DNA from 3 places in the Catenuloplanes atrovinosus genome. Region 3 is predicted to be linked to each of the others. Evidence: riboswitches for the same ligand, from Rfam matches in the RefSeq annotation. Region 3 holds a riboswitch; each other region holds the start of a gene.
What was found. A riboswitch is a leader RNA that binds a small molecule or an ion and turns the genes downstream of it on or off. The one in region 3 is predicted to bind cobalamin.
Positions count from the first base shown of each region.

Region 1: another riboswitch for cobalamin. It lies ahead of J2S41_RS03375 (CbtB domain-containing protein); the one in region 3 lies ahead of bluB (5,6-dimethylbenzimidazole synthase).
Region 2: another riboswitch for cobalamin. It lies ahead of cobN (cobaltochelatase subunit CobN); the one in region 3 lies ahead of bluB (5,6-dimethylbenzimidazole synthase).

Region 1 covers NZ_JAVDYB010000001.1:743,816-750,235, forward strand. The annotation lists gene J2S41_RS03365 (ATP-binding protein) at 306-2,408, opposite strand; gene J2S41_RS03370 (CbtA family protein) at 2,482-3,240, opposite strand; gene J2S41_RS03375 (CbtB domain-containing protein) at 3,255-3,458, opposite strand; cobalamin riboswitch at 3,492-3,667, opposite strand; gene J2S41_RS03380 (hypothetical protein) at 3,772-4,458, shown strand; gene J2S41_RS03385 (TolB family protein) at 4,719-5,666, shown strand; gene J2S41_RS03390 (cellulose binding domain-containing protein) at 5,854-6,420, shown strand, end outside.
Region 2 covers NZ_JAVDYB010000001.1:1,493,270-1,499,689, forward strand. The annotation lists gene cobN (cobaltochelatase subunit CobN) at 1-3,059, opposite strand, end outside; cobalamin riboswitch at 3,117-3,236, opposite strand; gene cobG (precorrin-3B synthase) at 4,120-5,424, shown strand; gene J2S41_RS06340 (precorrin-8X methylmutase) at 5,421-6,053, shown strand; gene cobJ (precorrin-3B C(17)-methyltransferase) at 6,053-6,420, shown strand, end outside.
Region 3 covers NZ_JAVDYB010000001.1:2,985,955-2,992,374, reverse strand. The annotation lists gene J2S41_RS13385 (TspO-related membrane protein) at 1-317, opposite strand, end outside; gene J2S41_RS13380 (MarR family winged helix-turn-helix transcriptional regulator) at 372-818, shown strand; gene bluB (5,6-dimethylbenzimidazole synthase) at 922-1,548, opposite strand; cobalamin riboswitch at 1,585-1,787, opposite strand; gene J2S41_RS13370 (DUF6624 domain-containing protein) at 1,822-2,322, opposite strand; gene J2S41_RS13365 (PstS family phosphate ABC transporter substrate-binding protein) at 2,928-4,352, shown strand; gene J2S41_RS13360 (nucleotidyltransferase domain-containing protein) at 4,349-5,008, shown strand; gene J2S41_RS13355 (SRPBCC family protein) at 5,082-5,507, opposite strand; gene pgm (phosphoglucomutase (alpha-D-glucose-1,6-bisphosphate-dependent)) at 5,794-6,420, opposite strand, start outside.

The sequences.
Region 1 (6,420 bases), 2.2 Mb from region 3:
TCGATCCACCCTCCGCCGCGTCGATCTAGGGCGGATTCACGCGATTGGAGATCGAAACGCTGCAATCCGCCCTAGATCGGCGCGCCCAACGCGCCCAGCGCGCCCAGCGCGCCCAGCGCCCAGCGCGCCCAGCGCCCAGCGCGCCCAGCGCCCAGCGCGCCCAGCGCCCAGCGCGCCCAGCGCCCAGCGCGCCCAGCGCCCAGCGCGCCCAGCGCGCCCAGCACGCCAGCACGCCCAGCGCGCCAGCACGCCCAGCGCCCAGCGCGCCCAGCGCGCGCGGGGCGGGGCGGGGCGGGGTGGTGGGGTCAGTCGGAGGTGTTGAGGGGGAGGCGGATTTGGAAGGCGGTGCCGGAGTCGCGGTGGAGGAGGGCGATCGTGCCGTGGTGGCGTTCGATGATGGCGCGGCTGATCGCCAGGCCGAGGCCGCTGCCCGGGATCGCCCGGTCGCGCGTGCGGGAGCTGCGGTAGAAGCGGGAGAACAGCCGGTCGCGTTCCTCCGGCGGGATGCCGATGCCCTGGTCCGCCACGACCAGTTCCGCGACGTAGTCGCCGTCGGCCGCGAGCGTGACCGTGACCTCGCCGCCGTCCGGGCTGTACTTGATCGCGTTGCCGATCAGGTTGTCCAGCACGCGCCGCAGCCGCAGCCGGTCGCCGGGCAGCACCAACTCGTCCGGCGCGTTCACCCGTAGCGTGATCGGTGACCGAGCGCCGGCGAGCGCGTCCTGCGCGGCGTCGGCCGCCTCGCGTACCACCTCGGCCAGATCGCACGGCGTGAGCTGCACCGACGCGTGGCCGGTGTCCAGCGCTGCCAGGTCCAGCAGGTCGTCGATGATGCCGCGGAGCAGCGTGGTGTTGCGGTCGATCACCTCGAGCAGCGCGGGGCCGTCCGCGGCGAGCTGGGCGGGGGTCGCGTCGCGCAGCAGGCTGGTGTACGCGCTGATCGAGGTGAGCGGCGTGCGCATCTCGTGCCCGATCAGCGCCAGGTACTCGTCCTTGCTGCGGGCCAGCTGCAGCTCCAGGTCCTCGGCGCGGCGCCGCTCCAGGAACTGCCCGACGTGCGCCGCGATGCCGGCCAGCAGCGCGACCAGCGCGTCCTCCGGGTCCTCGACCACCTCGGCGAAGAACGCCAGCACGCCCAGCGTGCCGGTGCCGGACCGGACCGGGATGGCGAGCGCGGCGTGCAGTTTCGCGGCCTCCACCGTGTCCGCGGGCAGCAGCGGCTCGCCGTCCGCCGCGAGGTCGCGGATCCAGACGGGCTCGCCGGTCAGCCAGGCCTTGCCGGAGATGCCCTGGCCGTACGCGAGCTGGTCCGGCACGTGCATCGGTGCCACGCTGCCCGGCGCGCTCCACCGGGCGGCCGGCCGCAGCACGCCGCCGGGGCCGTCGACCAGCCACAGCTCCGCGTGCGCCCAGCCCAGCGTGCCGGCCACCGCCTCCAGCACGCGCGGACCCGCCTCGGCCGCGCCCGCCGCCTCGGCCAGCGCGGACGCCACCGCCAGCTCGCAGTCGCGGAAGCGCTCGGTGCGCTTGAGCTCGGTGACGTCCTGCAGTGCGATCACGGCGCCGAGCCGGTTGCCGGTCGCGTCCGCGATCGGCTGGCCGTCGACCAGCAGCACGCGCGGGTGCTGGAGCGGCGAGTCGGCCAGCACCTGGAGCCCGTGCAGTTCCTCGCCGCGGAACGCGCGGGACAGCGGCGTGTCGTCCGGCGCCATCGGCCGCCCGTCCGCGTGCCGGAGCCCGAAGTCCAGGGGATGGGTGCCGGGCGCGAACGGTTCCGGCGTCCGGCCGGTGAACCGCAGCATCGGCGCGTTGATCAGCACCCGGCGGCCGTCGGCGTCGCAGGCGACCACGCCGTCGTGCAGGTTGTCCAGCACCGCGTCCAGGAAGCGCCGGTGCCGGTCCGCGATGCGCAGCGCCTCCCGCTCGGCCACGAACGTGCCGCACACCTCGGCCGCGTGCCCGACCACGGACTGCTCCGCCGCGGTCCACTCGCGCGGCCGGTAGTCGACCACCGCGCAGACGCCGGCGATCGCGCCGGTCCGGGACCGCACCGGGTAGCCGAGGTAGGCGCGCGCGTCCGCCTGGCGCACCGGGGCGTCCGGCGGTACCCGCGCGTCGTCGTGCACGTCGTTGACCACGAGCGGGCAGCCGGAGTCGAAGATGATGCGGGCGAGCGTGGAGGCGGCGGGCACCGCGTCCAGGCTCGCCCAGGCGGCCGGCATGCCGAAGCCGCCGCTCATCAGAATGCGGCGGCCCTCCAGCAGTTGCACCAGGCCGGTCGGCGCGCCGGCGGCCCGTGCAGCCAGCTCCGCGATCCGGTCCGCGGCCTCCTGGGACAGCGAGCGGCGGGCGAGGTGGACCCAGTCCGCGTCCGTACCGGTGGCGTCGGGCGCCGTCGTCGTCGCCACCGGTCGTGTCCCTTCGTCGGGCCTGCTCCTGCCCCCTCAGGTTAAAGCGGCGAGCCACCTCAAAACCGGCAAATCACAGACCAGTGGCGGACGTGCTCCCGTCGGCCCGGGCGGCCGGCCCGCCCGTACGCGGAGTGAGCAGCAGCCCCAGCACGGCGCCCATGGTCGCCCACATGGCGGTCAGCTCGGCCAGCGACGCGACCCGGAAATCCCAGATCAGCCGCGCCGGCACGTCCGCCGGGATCTCCACGGTGCCGCCCGGCCAGATCAGCATGAGCGCGAGGTAGCCGGCGACGCCGGCCAGCACGCCGCCGGTGACCGCGAGCGGCGCGGACCACCCGCGCTCCACCAGCACCTGCCGGACCAGCACGGCCAGCCAGGCGATCGCCACGCCGGCAGCGATGAGTGACAGGTACTGCGCGGTGCGCGCGCCCACCGTGTCCGGATCGCCGACGGCCGGCGGGTTCGCCGGGTACTTCAGCGCCGGGACCAGTGAGAACGACACGAACCCGAGGAAGGCCAGCAGCACCGCCCGGCCGAAGTCGGTGCGGGCCGGGAGCCGGTGCCGCACCGTCGCGAACACCACGGCCAGCACCAGCGCCAGGCAGACCGCGACCGCGACGGCCGCGACCATGCCGCCGGCCACCTGCATGGCGCGGCCGACCAGCGGCTCCTCCGCGGGCGTGCCCGCGGACCTGGCCTCCTCCACCGCGAGGGCCCGCGCGATCACCGGCTCGACGACGGCGAACGCGACGACCGACGCCACCACGCCGGCCGCGACGCCCGCGAGGGCGCCGCGCCGGAGGATGCCGCCCAGCGTGGGCGTGGTCATGTCCCGTGCCGCGGTCAGTGGCACGGAACGCCGAGCGCGTGCCGGCCGTCGTGGGTGAACTCGTGCAGGTACGCCGCGATCTGGCCGGTGGTGACCAGCCCGTTCTCCTGGAGCAGCAGGTAGACGACGCCCAGCGCGACGACGGCCAGCAGCCAGGCGATCAGCGGGACCCGGATCGGAGCGACGACGTCGGCACCGGTGGAAACGGTCGGCGGCATGATGGTTGATCCTCTCGTCCATGCCTCGTGGCGATGTGATGCGACGCCATGGCCGGTCTCCTGGCTCCCGGATCATCACGCCCGCCCCGGCCTTCCCAGATCCGCGCGGATCCGGTGGCGAGGGTGGAACGGGCACTCCCCGGTCACAGTGGCGAGGACCGCGCCGGAATCACACCGGCTTCCCGAGCACCATGGCCAGCGCAGCGTACCGCCGCCCGAAATCCCCGGACAAGGGGCCATGATCAATCTTGGTGCGGGCGGGCTGTGGCCATGCCGTCACCGTGGGTGGGAAATGTCGTACCCGTCGATTAGTATGTGTGTACGAAAGACGCCACCCCACCAGGGAGGATCTTCAACCGTGCCCACTCTGGAGACCGATCTCACGCCGTACGCGACGATGCTCTCGTTCACCCGCTACGTCGGCCGCACCGGGCCGAAGAAGGCCTCGTTCGTCAGCGGGCTGCGCCGGGCGCGGCAGACCAAGTCCGGATTCAACCCGCACGGGCAGCTCGTCAAGGCGCTCAAGGCGGACATCCAGTTCCGCACGCCGGGCACCCACCTGGCCGCGGTGGTGCAGGCGGTCAAGCCGCGCTGGCGCCCGCTCTACGAGGCGTCCACCGCCGGTGCCGCGCGCTACCTGGAGACGCTCGGCGACCTCGACAAGGTGTGGCTCGCCCAGACCCGCGACGCGCTCGCGGTGATCGGCGGCCTGCCCGTCAAAATCAACCCCCACCTCGGCCTGCGGTACGAGGGAGGTCGCGCCGAGGCGGTGCGCCTGCACTTCGACGAGACGCCCCCCGGCGACGAGGCCGTGGTCGCCACGCTGCACCTGATGGCCGCGCACATGGACCAGATCCTCCCGCACGCGGAACCGGTCCTGGTCGACGTCCGCCGCGGCGCCGTCTTCCGCGCGGACCCGGCCACCCGGCCGGCGGACATCGACCGCTGGCTCACCGGCGAGGCCGCCGCCTTCGCCGCCATGTGGTCCGCCGCCTCGTAACGCCCGGCGTCCCGGCCCGCGCCAGAACGGCGCGGGCCGCGCGCTCTCCGTGCGGGCCGAGCGTCACTCCCGTGCGGCGCGATCCCGCCCAGCCGCCCACTCCCGCCCCGCGACCCGCCCGATTTGGGGTGATTACGCCGAATTGACCGACTGGGGTCGTAGGGTGCCAACCGGGAAGCGCTCAGGTGCCGTTCGGTTGCGACGATCGTCTCCCCGTGGAGATATGCAGGAGCGCGGAGCCGCGAGCCCGGGAGACCGTCATGCGCAAGACCCTCAGCCGATCCCGCATCGTGCGCGGCGCCGCCGTCGCGCTGACCGCCACGGTTGCGATCACCACGCTCACCGCCACCACCGCGCGGGCGCGGGCCGCCACGACGCCGGACCTGGCCTTCGTGCGCGACGGCAACGTCCTGCTGCTGCGTGACGGCGCCGAGAAGCAGCTCACCAAGGGCGGCGGCGCGGCCCGGCCGCGCTGGTCGCCGGACGGCACGCGCATCGCGTACCTGCTGAAGAACCGCCTTTGGATCATGAACGCGGACGGCAGCGGCCAGCGCGCGCTCGACGGGCACCCGTCCGGCGGCGCGGACTGGTCGCCGGACGGGAAGTGGCTGGCGTTCGCGGCGCCCGGCTGCACCGGTGGGCCGGTCGTCTACCGCATCGCCACCACCGGGAAGGGTCGTCCCGAGGTGCTGTTCCCGGCCGAGTGCAAGGGTCAGCCGCTGCCCACGGAGAAGCCCGAACCGGCCCGTGGCGGCACCATCGCGGAGCGGATCGCGGTGGACGACACGGTCTCCTGGGCGCCGGACGGCACCCGGATCGCGTTCCGCGGCGGACTGTGCGAGTCCGTCTTCGACGCGTGCCTGACCATCGGCACGGTGGCCGGCGCGAAGGAGCGCGCGGTCGCCACGTTCGGCGGCGGCGGGCAGGGGAGCGGGTTCGCGACCGTGCCGTCGTGGCGGCCGGACGGCGCGCGCCTCACCTGGACGGCCGCCACCTCGGCGAAGCTGTCCGTGATCGAGTACGACCCGGCCACCGGGGCGAAGCGGACGCTCGGCCTGCCCGGCGACCGGGAGTTGAGCTACCAGACCACGCGCACCGCGTACGTCACCGGCGAGCGCGCCGGCCGGTCCTGGCTCTTCCGGCTGGACACCGACGGCGGCGCGCGGGTGGCGCTGCGCCAGGGCTCGCAGCCCGACCCCCGCCCATAGACGATCGTTGACATATGATGGCGCCGGAGCCGTACCGGCCCGTCGTGCGGGAGGCAGGGCAAAGCCTCCCCCCACCAGCCGTCGGGAGTCTCGCCACGCTGCCCGGCTGCCGCCCCGACCGCCCACCCCCCGGGCGGACCGCGGCAGCGCCTTCCGGAACCCGCAGCGACCCGTTCGGAGATGAGTCATGCCCGCACGACGACGCCCCCGCCTGCCCGGCATCCTCGCCACCATCGTCACCATCACCGCGGCCGTACTCGCGCTGATCACCATCCAGCCCGCGCTGGCCGAGGTGGACCGACAACCCCGAACCGCCGCCGATCCGGTACGGATCATGGCGCTCGGCGACTCGATCACCGGCTCGCCCGGCTGCTGGCGCGCGCTGCTCTGGCGGCAGCTCCAGACCGCCGGCCACACCGACACCGACTTCGTGGGCACGCTGCCGCCACAGGGCTGCGGCTTCGCCTACGACGGTGAGAACGAGGGCCACGGCGGCTTCCTCGCCACGAACATCGCGAACCAGTCGCTGCTCCCCGGCTGGCTGTCCGCCACCGACCCGGACGTCGTGCTGATGCACCTCGGCACGAACGACGTCTGGAGCAACATCCCGCCCGCCACGATCCTGGCCGCGTTCAGCACGCTGGTCGATCACATGCGCGCCAGCAACCCTGCCATGCGCATCCTGGTCGCCCAGATCATCCCGGTGGACCCGCCGAGCTGTGCCGAGTGCGCGGCGCGGACCGTGGCGTTCAAC
Region 2 (6,420 bases), 1.5 Mb from region 3:
TAGACGGTCTCCATGTCGGCGCGCGCGGCCACACCGTCGAGCCCGCGCCCGTACGCGTAGCCGCCCCACACCGCGTACACCTCGGCCAGGTCCGCGTCGCCGCGCCAGTTCCGGCTGTCGATCAGCGGCAGGATACCGGCGCCGTACGCGCCCGGCTTCGACCCGAAGACGCGCAGCGTCGCCCGCCGCGGGTCACCGTGCGCCTCGAGGTCCGCCGCCACGTGCGCCCGCACGAAGTTGAGATCCGCGGGCTCGTCCAGCTCGGCCACCAGGCGCACCGCGTCGTCCAGCAGCGCCACCACGTGCGGGAACGCGTCCCGGAAGAAGCCGCTGATCCGGACGGTCACGTCCACCCGCGGCCGTCCCAGCTCGGCCAGCGGGACCACGGCCAGCCCGTTCACCCGGCGCGACGCCTCGTCCCAGGTCGGCCGCACGCCCAGCAGCGCCAGGATCTCCGCCACGTCGTCGCCGGCCGTGCGCATCGCGGCGGTGCCCCACACGGACAGCCCGACCGAGCGCGGCCACTCGCCGGTGTCCGCGCGGTAGCGGGCCACCAGCGACTCCGCCATCGCCTGCCCGGTCTCCCAGGCCAGCCGGCTCGGAATCGCCTTCGGGTCGACGGAGTAGAAGTTCCGCCCGGTCGGCAGCACGTTGATCAGGCCGCGCAGCGGCGACCCGCTCGGCCCGGCCGGCACGTAGCCGCCGTCCAGCGCGTGCAGCAGATGCGCCATCTCGTCCGTGGTGCGATCCAGCCGCGGCACGATCTCCGTGGCCGCGAAGATCAAAACCTTTTCCACGACCTCGGGGGTACGTACGGCCGCGCGCGACACCACGCCCGGGACCGCCGCCGGGTCCCACCCCCGCGCTTCCATCTCCTCGACCAGGGACTTCGCCACCGCCTCCACGGCGTCCACCTCGGACTTCGGCGCGGACCCGTCCTCGGCCAGGCCGAGCGCCTCGCGCAGTCCGGGCAGCGCCGCGACCCGGCCGGCCCACATCTGCCGCGCGCGCAGCATCGCCAGCACCAGGTTCACCCGGGCCTCGCCGCCCGGCGCCTCGCCCAGCACGTGCAGCCCGTCGCGGATCTGCACGTCCTTGACCTCGCACAGCCAGCCGTCCACGTGCAGCAGGAAGTCGTCGAACTCCGCGTCGTGCGGCCGGTCGGTCACGCCCAGATCGTGATCGAGCTTTGCGGCCTGCAGCAGCGTCCAGATCTGCGCGCGGATCGCCGGCAGCTTCGCCGGGTCCAGCGCCGCGATGGTCGCGTGCTCGTCCAGCAACTGCTCCAGCCGGGCCATGTCGCCGTACGACTCCGCGCGCGCCATCGGCGGCACCAGGTGATCGACGAGCGTGGCGTGCGCACGGCGCTTCGCCTGCGTACCCTCGCCGGGGTCGTTGACCAGGAACGGGTAGATCAGCGGCAGGTCGCCGAGCGCCGCGTCCGGCCCGCACGCGGCGGACAGGCCCACGGTCTTGCCGGGCAGCCACTCCAGGTTGCCGTGCTTGCCGAGGTGCACGACCGCGTGCGCGCCGAAGTTCGCCGCCAGCCAGCGGTAGGCGGCCAGGTAGTGGTGGCTGGCCGGCAGGTCCGGGTCGTGGTAGATCGCGACCGGGTTCTCGCCGAACCCGCGCGGCGGCTGCACCATCACGACCACGTTGTTGCCGCGCAGCGCCGCCAGCACGATCTCGCCGTCCGGGTCGCCGCTCCGGTCGACGTAGAGCTCGCCCGGCGCCGGCCCCCAGTGCCGCTCGGTCTCCTCGCGCAGCTCCGCCGGCAGCGTGGCGAACCAGGCGCGGTACTCCGCCGCGGGGATCCGGATCGGGTTGCCCTCCAACTGCTCCTCGGTCAGCCAGTTCGGGTCCTGGCCGCCGGCCGCGATCAGCGCGTGCATCAGCGCGTCGCCGTCCTGCGCCGCCACGCCGGGGAACTCGCCCACGTCGTACCCGCGCTCGCTCATCGCCCTGAGCAGGCGCACCGCGGAGGCCGGCGAGTCCAGGCCGACCGCGTTGCCGATCCGGGAGTGCTTGGTCGGGTACGCCGACAGCATCAGCACGATCCGGCGCTCCGCGGGCGGGACGTGCCGCAGCCGCGCGTGCCCGGCCGCGATGCCCGCCACCCGCCGCGCCCGCTCCGGGTCGGCCACGTAGACGGTCAGCCCGTCGGCGTCGGTCTCCTTGAACGAGAACGGCACCGTGATGATCCGGCCGTCGAACTCCGGCACCGCCACCTGCGTGGCAGCGTCCAGCGGTGACAGCCCGTCGTCGTTGCCGTCCCAGGTCGCCCGGTCGCTGGTCAGGCACAGCCCCTGCAGGATCGGCACGTCCAGCCGCGCCAGCTCGCCCACGTCCCACGCGTCGTCGTCGCCCCCGGCCTGCGCCGCCGCCGGCACGATCCCGCCCGCGCCGCCGGCCGCCAGCACGGTCACGATCAGCGCGTCGGCCTCGCGCAGCGCCTCCAGAAGATCGTCATCCGGGGTACGCAGCGAGGCGCAGAAGATCGGCAGCGGCCGCGCGCCGGCGTCCTCCACCGCGTCCGCGAGCGCGTGCACGAACCCGGTGTTCCCCGCCATGTGGTGCGCGCGGTAGTACAGGATCGCGATCGCCGGGCCGTGCGGGTTCCTCGGCTCCGGCCGTTCCAGCCGCCCCCACGCCGGTGCCGGCTCCGGCGCCGCGAACCCGTGCCCGGTGAGCAGGATCGTGTCGCTCAGGAAGTGGTGCAGCTCGGCCAGGTTCGCCGGCCCACCGTGCGCCAGGTACATGTGCGCCTCGGCCGCGAGGTTCGCCGCCACCGTGGACAGCCGCATCAGCTCCGCGTCCGGCGCCTGCTCCCCGCCGAGCACCACGACCGGCCGCTGCTGGGCCAGGAGCGCGTCGATGCCCTCCTCCCACGCCCGGTGGCCGCCCAGAATCCGGACCACCACCAGATCCGTACCCTCGGTAAGCCCGTCCAGATCCTCGACCGCGGTGCGGGCCGGGTTCGCCAGCCGGAAGTCCGCGCCACTGGCACGGGCACTCAGCAGATCGGTGTCGGACGTCGACAGCAGCAGGACGCGGGGCACCGCGGGCTCCTCCCCGGGGTCCTCGCCCCAGATCGTGACGGTTGACGCGGCGACCGGAGTCTCCTGGCTCCCGGATCGGCGCTCGCCCCGACCTTCCCGCCATCACGGCCGTGGTCGTCCTGGGGTCCGCTCCCCGGTGACAGTGGCGGGACCGCGCCGGACTCCCACCGGCTTCCTCCACCGTCGCCGCGCGCTCATTGTGCAGCCCTCCCACTCTCCCGATCCTCGCCCCCACCCGTCAAGCCACCCCCAGTGATCTTGCTCGCCCTCCCCACCCTCGCCTCTGGTCGCCTCATCTCTGATCGCCTCGCCTCTGGTCGCGTCGCCACGCCATGCGTCGCCAAGCCATGCGTCGCCACGCCACGCGTCGCCACGCCACGCCACGCCACGCGTCGCCACGCCACGCGTCGCCACGCCACGCGTCGCCTCCCGCCGCCCGACCTCGGGTGGCCTGGCCTCGTATTGCGTCGGGTCCGCCCGTTCCCGACTCGCCCGACTCCGCCTCGCATCTCTCCGCCTCGCTCAGGTCACATACGGCATTCCCGATATGCGGCCTTTGCCGATCGGGCGCGGTTGACCGATAGCTAACCGCCTCGTGGTCCACCTGCGAGTTGTATGCGGGCATTCATGTCGTGCGCGCGCTCATAAAAGATGAAATATCGGGCGCGGAGCGCCCGATCGAGACTGCTGAGCGTGTCCCGCCGAAGTGGCGGCTTCGCCCGCGTTGCGTCCTGCGCCCACGCTGGCGTGCCTCGCTCACGCTGGCGTGCCTCGCTCACGCTGGCGTGCCGCGCTCACGCTGGCGTGCCGCGCTCACGCTGGCGTGCCTCGCTCACGCTGGCGTGCCTCGCTCACGCTGGCGTGCCTCGCCCACGCTGACGTGCCGCGCCCACGCTGACGTGTGGCTCCGTTTGCCGGCGCCGTGCGCGTCGCGTCGGGCGCGCGTCCCTACGAATACGTCCCCCGTCCCCGCGCGGCGGGTGGGGGCGGTTGTGACGCACGTCGGGCTTGCGTGGCCGAACGTGAAGCGACCTCCGCGACAACCCGTAGTATCCGCCGCATGTCCCCGACTCCCGTCCCCGGCCGGCCGGCCGCGCCCGTGGTGGCGCGCACCGCGCCGTCCGGCGGCGTGGTGGTGCGCACCGGGCCGGATGCCTGCCCGACCGCGCTGCAGGTGCACGCCGCCGCGGACGGTGGTCTGGCCCGGGTGCGCATCCCCGGCGGGGTGGTCACCGCGGACCAGGCCCGCGTGCTCGCCCGCGCCGCCCGTGAGCTCGGCGACGGCCACCTCGACCAGACCTCGCGCGGCAATCTTCAGCTCCGCGCGCTCCCGCCCGGAGCCGAGACGGAACTCGGCGCCCGCCTGGCGGAGGCCGGCCTGCTGCCGTCCGCCACGCACGAGCGCGCCCGCAACATCGTCGCGTCGCCGCTGAGCGGCCTGGACGGCGCCGGCCTGGCCGACGTGCGCCCGCTGATCGGCGAGTTGGACGCCGCGCTGTGTGCCGCGCCCGCGCTCGCCGCGCTCTCCGGCCGCTTCCTCTTCGCGCTCGACGACGGCCGCGGCGACGTGGCCGCGCTGCACGCCGACATCTGCCTCGCGGCCGTCGCCGGCGGCGGGTTCGCGCTGCTCCTCGACGGCGTCGACCACGGCGTGCGCACTCCGGCGGGCGACGCGCCCGGGCTCGCGGTCGCGGCGGCCGAGGCCTTCCTCGCGGAGCGTGCCGCACAGGGCTCCGCCGGCTGGCGAATGTCCGAGATTGATCAGGGTGCGACGCGCGTCGCCGCCCGCCTCGGCGCCACCGCCGCGCCCGTGCGCGAGCGGCGCGACCCACCCGCCCCGCCGGCCGGCGTGATCGGGTCGGGCGCCGCGCTCGCCGTGATCGTCCCGCTCGGCCGGATCTCCGCCGGACAGCTCGACCTGCTCGCCGACCTCGCCGCCGAGGGCGCCGGCGAGCTGCGTTTCACGCCCTGGCGGGGCGTGGTCGTCCCCGGACCGGCGGACGCCGCCCGCCCGGCCGCCGCCGGGCTCGTCACCGGCACGGATTCCCCCTGGTACGGCGTGACCGCCTGCGCCGGCCGGCCCGGCTGCGCGAAGTCCCGCGCCGACGTCCGCGCGGACGCCACCGCCGTGGTCGCGCTCGACCCGCCGCGGGTCGCGCCGCGCGCGCTCCCGGTCCACTGGGCCGGCTGCGAGCGCGCCTGCGGCCACCCCGCGACGCCGCACGTGCTCGTGCTGGCCACGCCGGGCGGCTACCGCGTCGACGGGTCCGACGATCAGACCGCCGCCGACCTCGACCGGCTCGCCGCCGTGGTCGCCGGTGCCCGCACCAACCCGACGTACCCCGCACAGGAGACCGGCGCGTGACCGTTTACGACTATGTGCGCGACGGGGCGGAGATCTACCGCCGCTCGTTCGCCACGATCCGCGCGGAGGCGCGGCTCGACGGACTGCCGGACGACGTCGCGCGCGTCGCGGTCCGCATGATCCACTCCTGCGGGATGACCGACCTGGTGGACGACCTCGCCTACTCGCCCGGCGTGGTGGCCCGGGCCGGGGAGGCGCTGCGCGCCGGCGCCCCCATCCTCTGCGACGCGCACATGGTCGCGGCCGGGGTCACCCGCCGCCGGCTGCCCGCGGACAACGAGGTGATCTGCACGCTGCGCGACCCTCGCGTACCGGCGCTGGCCGATGAACTCGGCACCACCCGATCCGCGGCGGCGCTGGAGCTGTGGCGGGACCACCTCGGCGGCGCGGTCGTCGCGGTCGGCAACGCGCCCACCGCGCTGTTCCGGCTGCTGGAGATGCTGGACGCGGGCGCGCCCCGGCCCGCCGCGATCATCGGCATCCCGGTCGGCTTCATCGGCGCGGCCGAGTCCAAGGCGGCGCTGGCCGTACACCCGGCGGGGTGTGAGTTCCTGGTGGTGCACGGCCGCCGGGGCGGCAGCGCGATGACCGCGGCGGCGCTCAACGCCATCGCCAGCGAGGAGGAGTAATGGGCACCGGCCGGCTCTACGGCGTCGGACTCGGACCGGGCGATCCGGAGCTGGTGACCGTCAAGGCCGCCCGCCTGATCGGCGCCGCCGACGTGATCGCCTTCCACAGCGCCCGGCACGGGCGCAGCATCGCCCGCGGGATCGCGGCGCCCTACCGGCGTGCCGGGCAGATCGAGGAGGCGCTGGTCTACCCGGTGACCACCGAGACCACGAACCACCCGGGCGGCTACCGCGGCGCGCTGGAGGACTTCTACGCGGACGCGGCCGGCCGGCTCGCCGCGCACCTGGACGCCGGGCGCGACGTGGTGGTGCTCTGCGAGGGCGACCCGTTCTTCTACGGCTCCTACATGCACATGCACAAACGCCT
Region 3 (6,420 bases):
TACGGCGTGTAGCGGAACCGGTCCGTCTGGGCAGCGAGCGACCAGGCGGTGTTGACCAGGTATGCGCCGGTCAGCGCCCACCCGGTGCGCCGGCTGACCGGATCGCCGCGGCCGGACGGCCGGCACTGGGCGACGGTCGACGCGATGCAGCAGGCGAAGATCGGGGCCCAGACCGTGAAGGCGTAGTCCGGTGGGGTGATCACCGTGTCGTACCGCCGCGTCTGTTCGCCCCTGCCGACGAGCGCGCCGAGGTTGGGCGTCGCCACGAACGCGGTGCAGGCGGTGGCGAGCGCGAGGGAGCGGATCCGGTCGCCCATGAGAACCTCACATACGAAGTAGCTTAATTTCTGAGTCATCGTATGCTCGTTCGCGTGTCTCAGCATCCGCACGCCACCGGCGATCTCGCCTGGACCGTGCACCACCTCGCCGTCGCCGCCGCCGAGCTGGACGCGGCGATCGCCCGCCGGATGGGGCTCACCGCCGGCGACTACCTGGCGCTCAAGCACCTCGCCGTCTCCCCCGCGCCGGTCGGGCCGGTCGAGCTGGGGCGCATGCTCGGCATGACCTCGGGCGCCGCGACCGGCCTGGTCGACCGGCTGGTGCGGGCCGGGTACGCGCGCCGCGAGCCGCACCTGACCGACCGCCGCCGGCAGACCGTCACCACCACGCCGCTGGCCCGCGAGCGGCTGCTCGACGAGTTGCGGCCGCTGGCGGACGACATCGCCAGCGCCACGGCCCGGCTCACGGACGGGCAGCGGCGTACCGTGGCCGAAACGCTCGACCGCCTCGCCACGCTGCACCGCAAGCACGCGCGGTGACCGGCCCGGATGGGCCGAGACGCCCCGCGCCGACGCAGTTGCCGGCCGGCCGCCGCGCTCCCGTCGATGATGCCCGTCCGCCCCGGCACGACGGGCGGGTGCCCTATCCGCCCCAGCGGTCCTCGTGGCGGGCCAGGTGCAGCGGGCGGCGGTGGCGCCAGCCGTGGCGTTCCAGGTCCGGGGTGTCCTGGAGGTGGGTGACCGGCCCCACGCAGAGCCAGGCGACCGGGCGGATCCCGGCCGGGATGCCGAGCAGGTCGCGGACGAAGTCCTCGCGGTAGAACGACACCCAGCCGACGCCGAGCCGCTCGGCCGTGGCCGCCAGCCAGAGGTTCTGGATGGCGAGGCAGGCGGAGTACAGCCCGGCGTCCGCGATCGCGTGCCGGCCCAGCACCGCCGGCCCGCCCCGCTCCGGGTCGTAGGTGACCACGATGGACAGGGTGGACTCCAGCACGCCGTCGATCCTGATGCGGGCGAACCGGTCGGCCGCGTCGCCGTCCAATGTGGCCGCGAAAACGTCCCGCTCCCGGCGCACGTGCTCGTGGAAGGCCTCGCGCGGCTCGCGGCCGCGGACCAGGATGAAGTCCCACGGCTGGGACAGGCCGACGCTCGGTGCCGCGTGCGCCGCGCCGAGGATGCGGTCCACGGTGGCGTCCGGGACGGGCGCGCCGGTGAACTCGCCGCGCACGTCACGGCGGCGGTGGATGACGTCGTACAGGTCGTGGATCACGGCAGGCTCCCGCTGCGCTCTCGCCCCGGGCATGCCGGGGTCACCAGGCGCGAGGCCGGTCTTCGGACTCCCGGATCGTCACCCCACCGCCCGCCTTCCCGGCCTGACGGCCAGTGGCTGCGCGTGCGCGCGTGGGCGGCGGCTCCCCGGTCACCGCGGCGGGCCCGTGCCGGATTCACACCGGCTTCCCAGATTCTCCCCGCCGTCGCCGCCGGGGCACCTCGCAACAGTTCGTGCCACCCGCACCATACCGCGTCCCGGCTTCCGGGCCGATCAGGCCGGCGCGTGCCTGGCGACGTGGACGGCGAACGGGTCGAGGCCGACCCCGGCACGCCGCTCGTCCAGCCGGTCCGGGTCCTCGCACGGCCACGGGACCGGGGCGCCGTCGACGACCCCGGCGATCTGAGTGCCGTAGATCTGCGGGCGGCCCTCGTTGACCAGCAGGCGGTCGGTCAGCATGGCCAGCTGCGCGGCGTCGCCCTTCCCCGCGTGCACCGCCTCCGTCATCAGGGCCAGCGCGCGGCGTTGCAGGTGCAGGTGCCGGTCCGCGTGCTGCGCCACCAGCCACGCCCGCCGGGCCGCCTCCGCGCCGACGAGGTCCGCGGTCGGCCACCCGTGCTCGTCGATGATCTCCGCGAGCCGGTCACCGTTGCGGACGGTGACCCGCCGGTACGCCAGCCGGGCGGCGTAATCCGCACCCAGCGCCCCGGCCTGCAGCCGCCGGTCCTCGTCCGTCATGTCGATCAGTTCCTGCGCGAGTGCCTCGTCAACCATGCCGTGGACGCTAGACGAGCGCGAATCCATGCCCGTCGACCCGGAGTGACACATCGGTGCATGTGGATGGGAAATACTTGTAGGGGCAGGAAATCACCGGACGGCCCGGCCGGGATGCGGCTCCGGCCGCCACGGCACGGCGAACATGCCACGAACACATCCGGACCACGGCCCTTCTCGCGGATACGCGATGCGCGGATGCGCGGGTCACAGGCGCGCGGGAAGCGGGTCGACCGCGGCGGCCGGGGCGCGCCGGCGCTCGGTGACGCTCGACGGGCCGCGACCGCCGATGCCGCTCGGCTCGTCGTCGCACGCGGACCCGCCGGCCGTGGTGGACCGGCATCTTCGTGGCCCTTGGTGGCTTTCTCGCATGCGTTGGATACCTTGTGACGTGTCGATTCCGGACAGTGAACAACGCTTAGTTCATATTGCGCGAACTGCGGGTTAACGAACGGGGTACACCAGTGGCTTTAACGGTGGTGGCGGAATGGCTCGCCGACAATATGGAAGGGCCGTTCGGCCTGGCCCTGGCCCTGTTGATCATCGGCGGCGGCACGTTTCTGAATTACCTCCGGACCCGGCGGGAAAAGATGCTGTCGTTTCGGGTGCGGTTCAATTCCCGGCTCGGATTCGATCCGCCGGACGCCGGTAACGTCGTGCGGCTGATCGGGCCGGACCGCACCGAGATCCCGGACCCGGGCATGGTGGTCGCGCGCATCAAGAACGTGGGCCGCACGTCCATCACCGAGCACGACTACGTGCACCAGCTCGGGCTGACGTTCCCGGGCAACACGCGCCGGCTGGTCACCGTGGACGTCACCGAGGCCCGGCCGCCGGACCTGCAGGATCTGCTCACCGGCCGCGGCTTCGAGGTCCGGGACAACAAGATCATCCTGCCGAAGGTGCACCTCAACCCGGGCAGCGAGTTCAAGCTGGTGGCGCTGCTGGAGCACACCAGCGGCGAGGGCAAGCCGGAGGTGCAGACCAACGGCATCCTGCGCAACGGCCGGATCTTCCTGGACAGCGACGGCCGGCGGCTGCGGCGCAGCACCATCATCGGCGGCGCGCTGACCACGCTGCTGGCCGGCGCGCTGGTCGCGGTGCTGCTGATCAACAGCCAGGGGCCGGACATCCCACCCGGGCCGACGTGCGCGACCGGCACGCTCACCGTCACCGGTTCCAGCGTGTTCACCGGCGTGGCGGAGCAGTTGGCGCAGCGGTACATGGCGAACTGCCCGGGCTCCACGATCACGGTGGACGGCTCCACCAGCGTCGAGGGCCTGGCCGGGCTGAAGAACGCGCCACCGGAGGAGCGGTTGAAGCTGCTCACGCTGGCGGAGGGGCGGTTCGACGGCAGCCCCGAGTTCCAGAACCTGGAGATCGCGGCCACGCTGGCGATCGTGTCGTACACGTTCGTCCTGCACCCGGGCGTGCCGGTGAGGGAGCTCTCGCGTACCGAGCTCAAGAAGATCTTCCTGGGCCAGACCACCAACTGGAACCAGGTCCAGGTGGAGGACGGCGTAACCCTGCCGGACCTGCCGATCCGCGTCGTCGGCCGGCGGAACACCTCGGGCAGCCGCCTCGTCATCGAGAAGCAGCTGCTCGACGGCGAGCCGGCGCCGCAGATCACGTCCGACACCTGCGAGGCCCGCCGGGCCGGGCTCGGTGCGACCGGCCCGATCCTCTGCGAGCAGGACGGCACCAGCGACGTCGTCACCGCGGTCAACCGCTACCCGGGCGCGATCGGCTACGTCGACCTGCCCAGCGCGGTCACGGCCGGGACGTCCGTGGCCCAGATCAAGGTGGGCGGGCACGGCGCTACGCTCGAGGACATCGAGAGCGGCTACCAGTTCTGGACGGTGGAGTACCTGTACAGCTACGGCCCGACGACCGAGACCGATCCGCTGACCCGCTCGTTCGCCACGTTCATGACCAGCCCGGAGGCGATGGGCGCGATCGGCGGCCTGCGGCACATCCCGTGCGTGCAGGCCAACCTCCAGCCGGAGCAGCTGTGCGACCAGGGGACGTGACCGATCCGCTGGCGGTCGCCGGCGAACTCGTGGCGCTGCGCTTCCCGGACGCCACATGGGCGCTGCTCGCGGGCAGCGTCCTCGGCCCGCACCGCACCGCCGGGTCCGATCTGGACATCGTGGTGATGCGGGAGCACGGGCCGGGCTTCCGGGAGAGCCTGCGCTTCCGCGGCTGGCCGGTGGAGCTGTTCGTGCACACGCCGGAACGGCTGGACCGCTTCCTGGCGAACGACCTGGCGATCCGCAAACCGAGCACGCACCGGATGCTGGCGTGGGGCGTACCGCTGGTGGGCGACCCCGGCGAGTGGGCGGCGCGGTGCGCGCGCGTGCTCGCCGACGGACCGCCGCCGCTGACCGGGGCGGAGCGGGACCGGACCCGGTACCGGCTGACCGACCTGCTCGACGACCACACGCACGCGACCGATCCGGGCGAGCGCGCCGCCGTCGCCGCGACGCTGTGGCTGGACGCCGGGCAGGCCGCGCTCGCGTTCGCCGGGCGCTGGATCAGCACCGCGAAGTGGCTGCTGCGGGACCTGCGGGCGTACGATCCGGACCTCGCGGACCGCTGGCTGGCGGCCCGCGACGACCCGGGCGCGTTCACCGCCGAGGTCCTGGCGACGGCCGGCGGCCCGCTGTTCGAGGGCTACCGCGCCTGAGGCATCGGAGCCGATCCGGCACGGTACGCGGCCGGCGGCCCGGCATACCCGTGGGCGGACGGGGCCGCCGAGGTCAGCGGCGTGGATGCGGCGTGCCGGTGAGGCGGTGCAGGGCGAGGCGGGCGATCGGCAGGTAGAGCAGCACGGCCGGCGCGAAACCGCGCACGGTCAGCGCGGTGCGGGTCCCCGGACCGGCCGGCTCCACGGTGTGCTGCAGGTGCAGGGGTACGCCGAGCGCGCGGACCGACCAGGACCAGCCGCGGATCGGGCCGGTGCCGTCGACGTGCAGGATGCGGAAGCGCACGCGCAGGCCGGCCGGGCCGTGCACGGTCCCGGTGGTGTCCGGGGCGAGCGTCTCCGCCGGGTAGCGCACGGACCGGATCTGCGGGGACCACTCCGGCCACCGCCGGGGACGGACGTAGCGGTCCCACACGTCGTCGGCGGACCGCGGGCCGTGCACCGTGATCGTGCGGTGCACGGCCGGACGCGACAACAGCATCACGCGACAGCCGCCGGCCGCGGCGGTGAGACCGCGCCGCCGCGGCGGTCGCGCGGGTCCGTGGTGACCACGGCGGGACCGGCTCCGACGCGGCGTCGGAGCGGCGGCGGAGACGCCGCGAGGTTGGCCCGCGGGAGCATGCGGACAGCACCACGCCGGGAGCGGGAATATCGGATTCCCGGGTCAGCGCGGTGCCCGCGCGAGCCCGCGGACCGCACCACGCCGGAAGCCGGACGATCGAGATGCGGTGCCCGCGGGCACCGGCCGGAAGCGGAGGTCAACGAGGTCAGGCCTTCAGCGCCGCCGACACCAGGCCGCGCGCCTCCTCCTGGATCCGGGCGAGGTGCTCGTCGCCCTTGAAGGACTCGGCGTAGATCTTGTAGACGTCCTCGGTGCCGGACGGGCGGGCGGCGAACCAGCCGTTCTCCGTGGTGACCTTCAGGCCGCCGATCGCGGCGCCGTTGCCGGGGGCCTCGGTGAGGGTGGCCGTGATCGGCTCGCCGGCGAGTTCGGTGGCGGTGACCTGGGACGGGGAGAGCTTGCCGAGCACGGCCTTCTCCTCGCGGGTGGCGGGCGCGTCGATGCGGGCGTAGGAGGGGGCACCGAAGCGCTCGACCAGCGCGGCATAGTGCTGGGACGGCGATTGCCCGGTGACGGCCTGGATCTCGGAGGCGAGCAGGCAGAGCAGGATGCCGTCCTTGTCCGTGGTCCACACGGAGCCGTCGCGGCGCAGGAAGGACGCGCCCGCGCTCTCCTCGCCGCCGAACGCGACCGAGCCGTCACGCAGCCCGGGGACGAACCACTTGAAGCCGACCGGCACCTCGAGCAGCCGGCGGTTCAGCGACGTGGCCACCCGGTCGATCATGGAGGAGGAGACGAGCGTCTTGCCGATCGCGGCCTCCGCCGGCCAGCC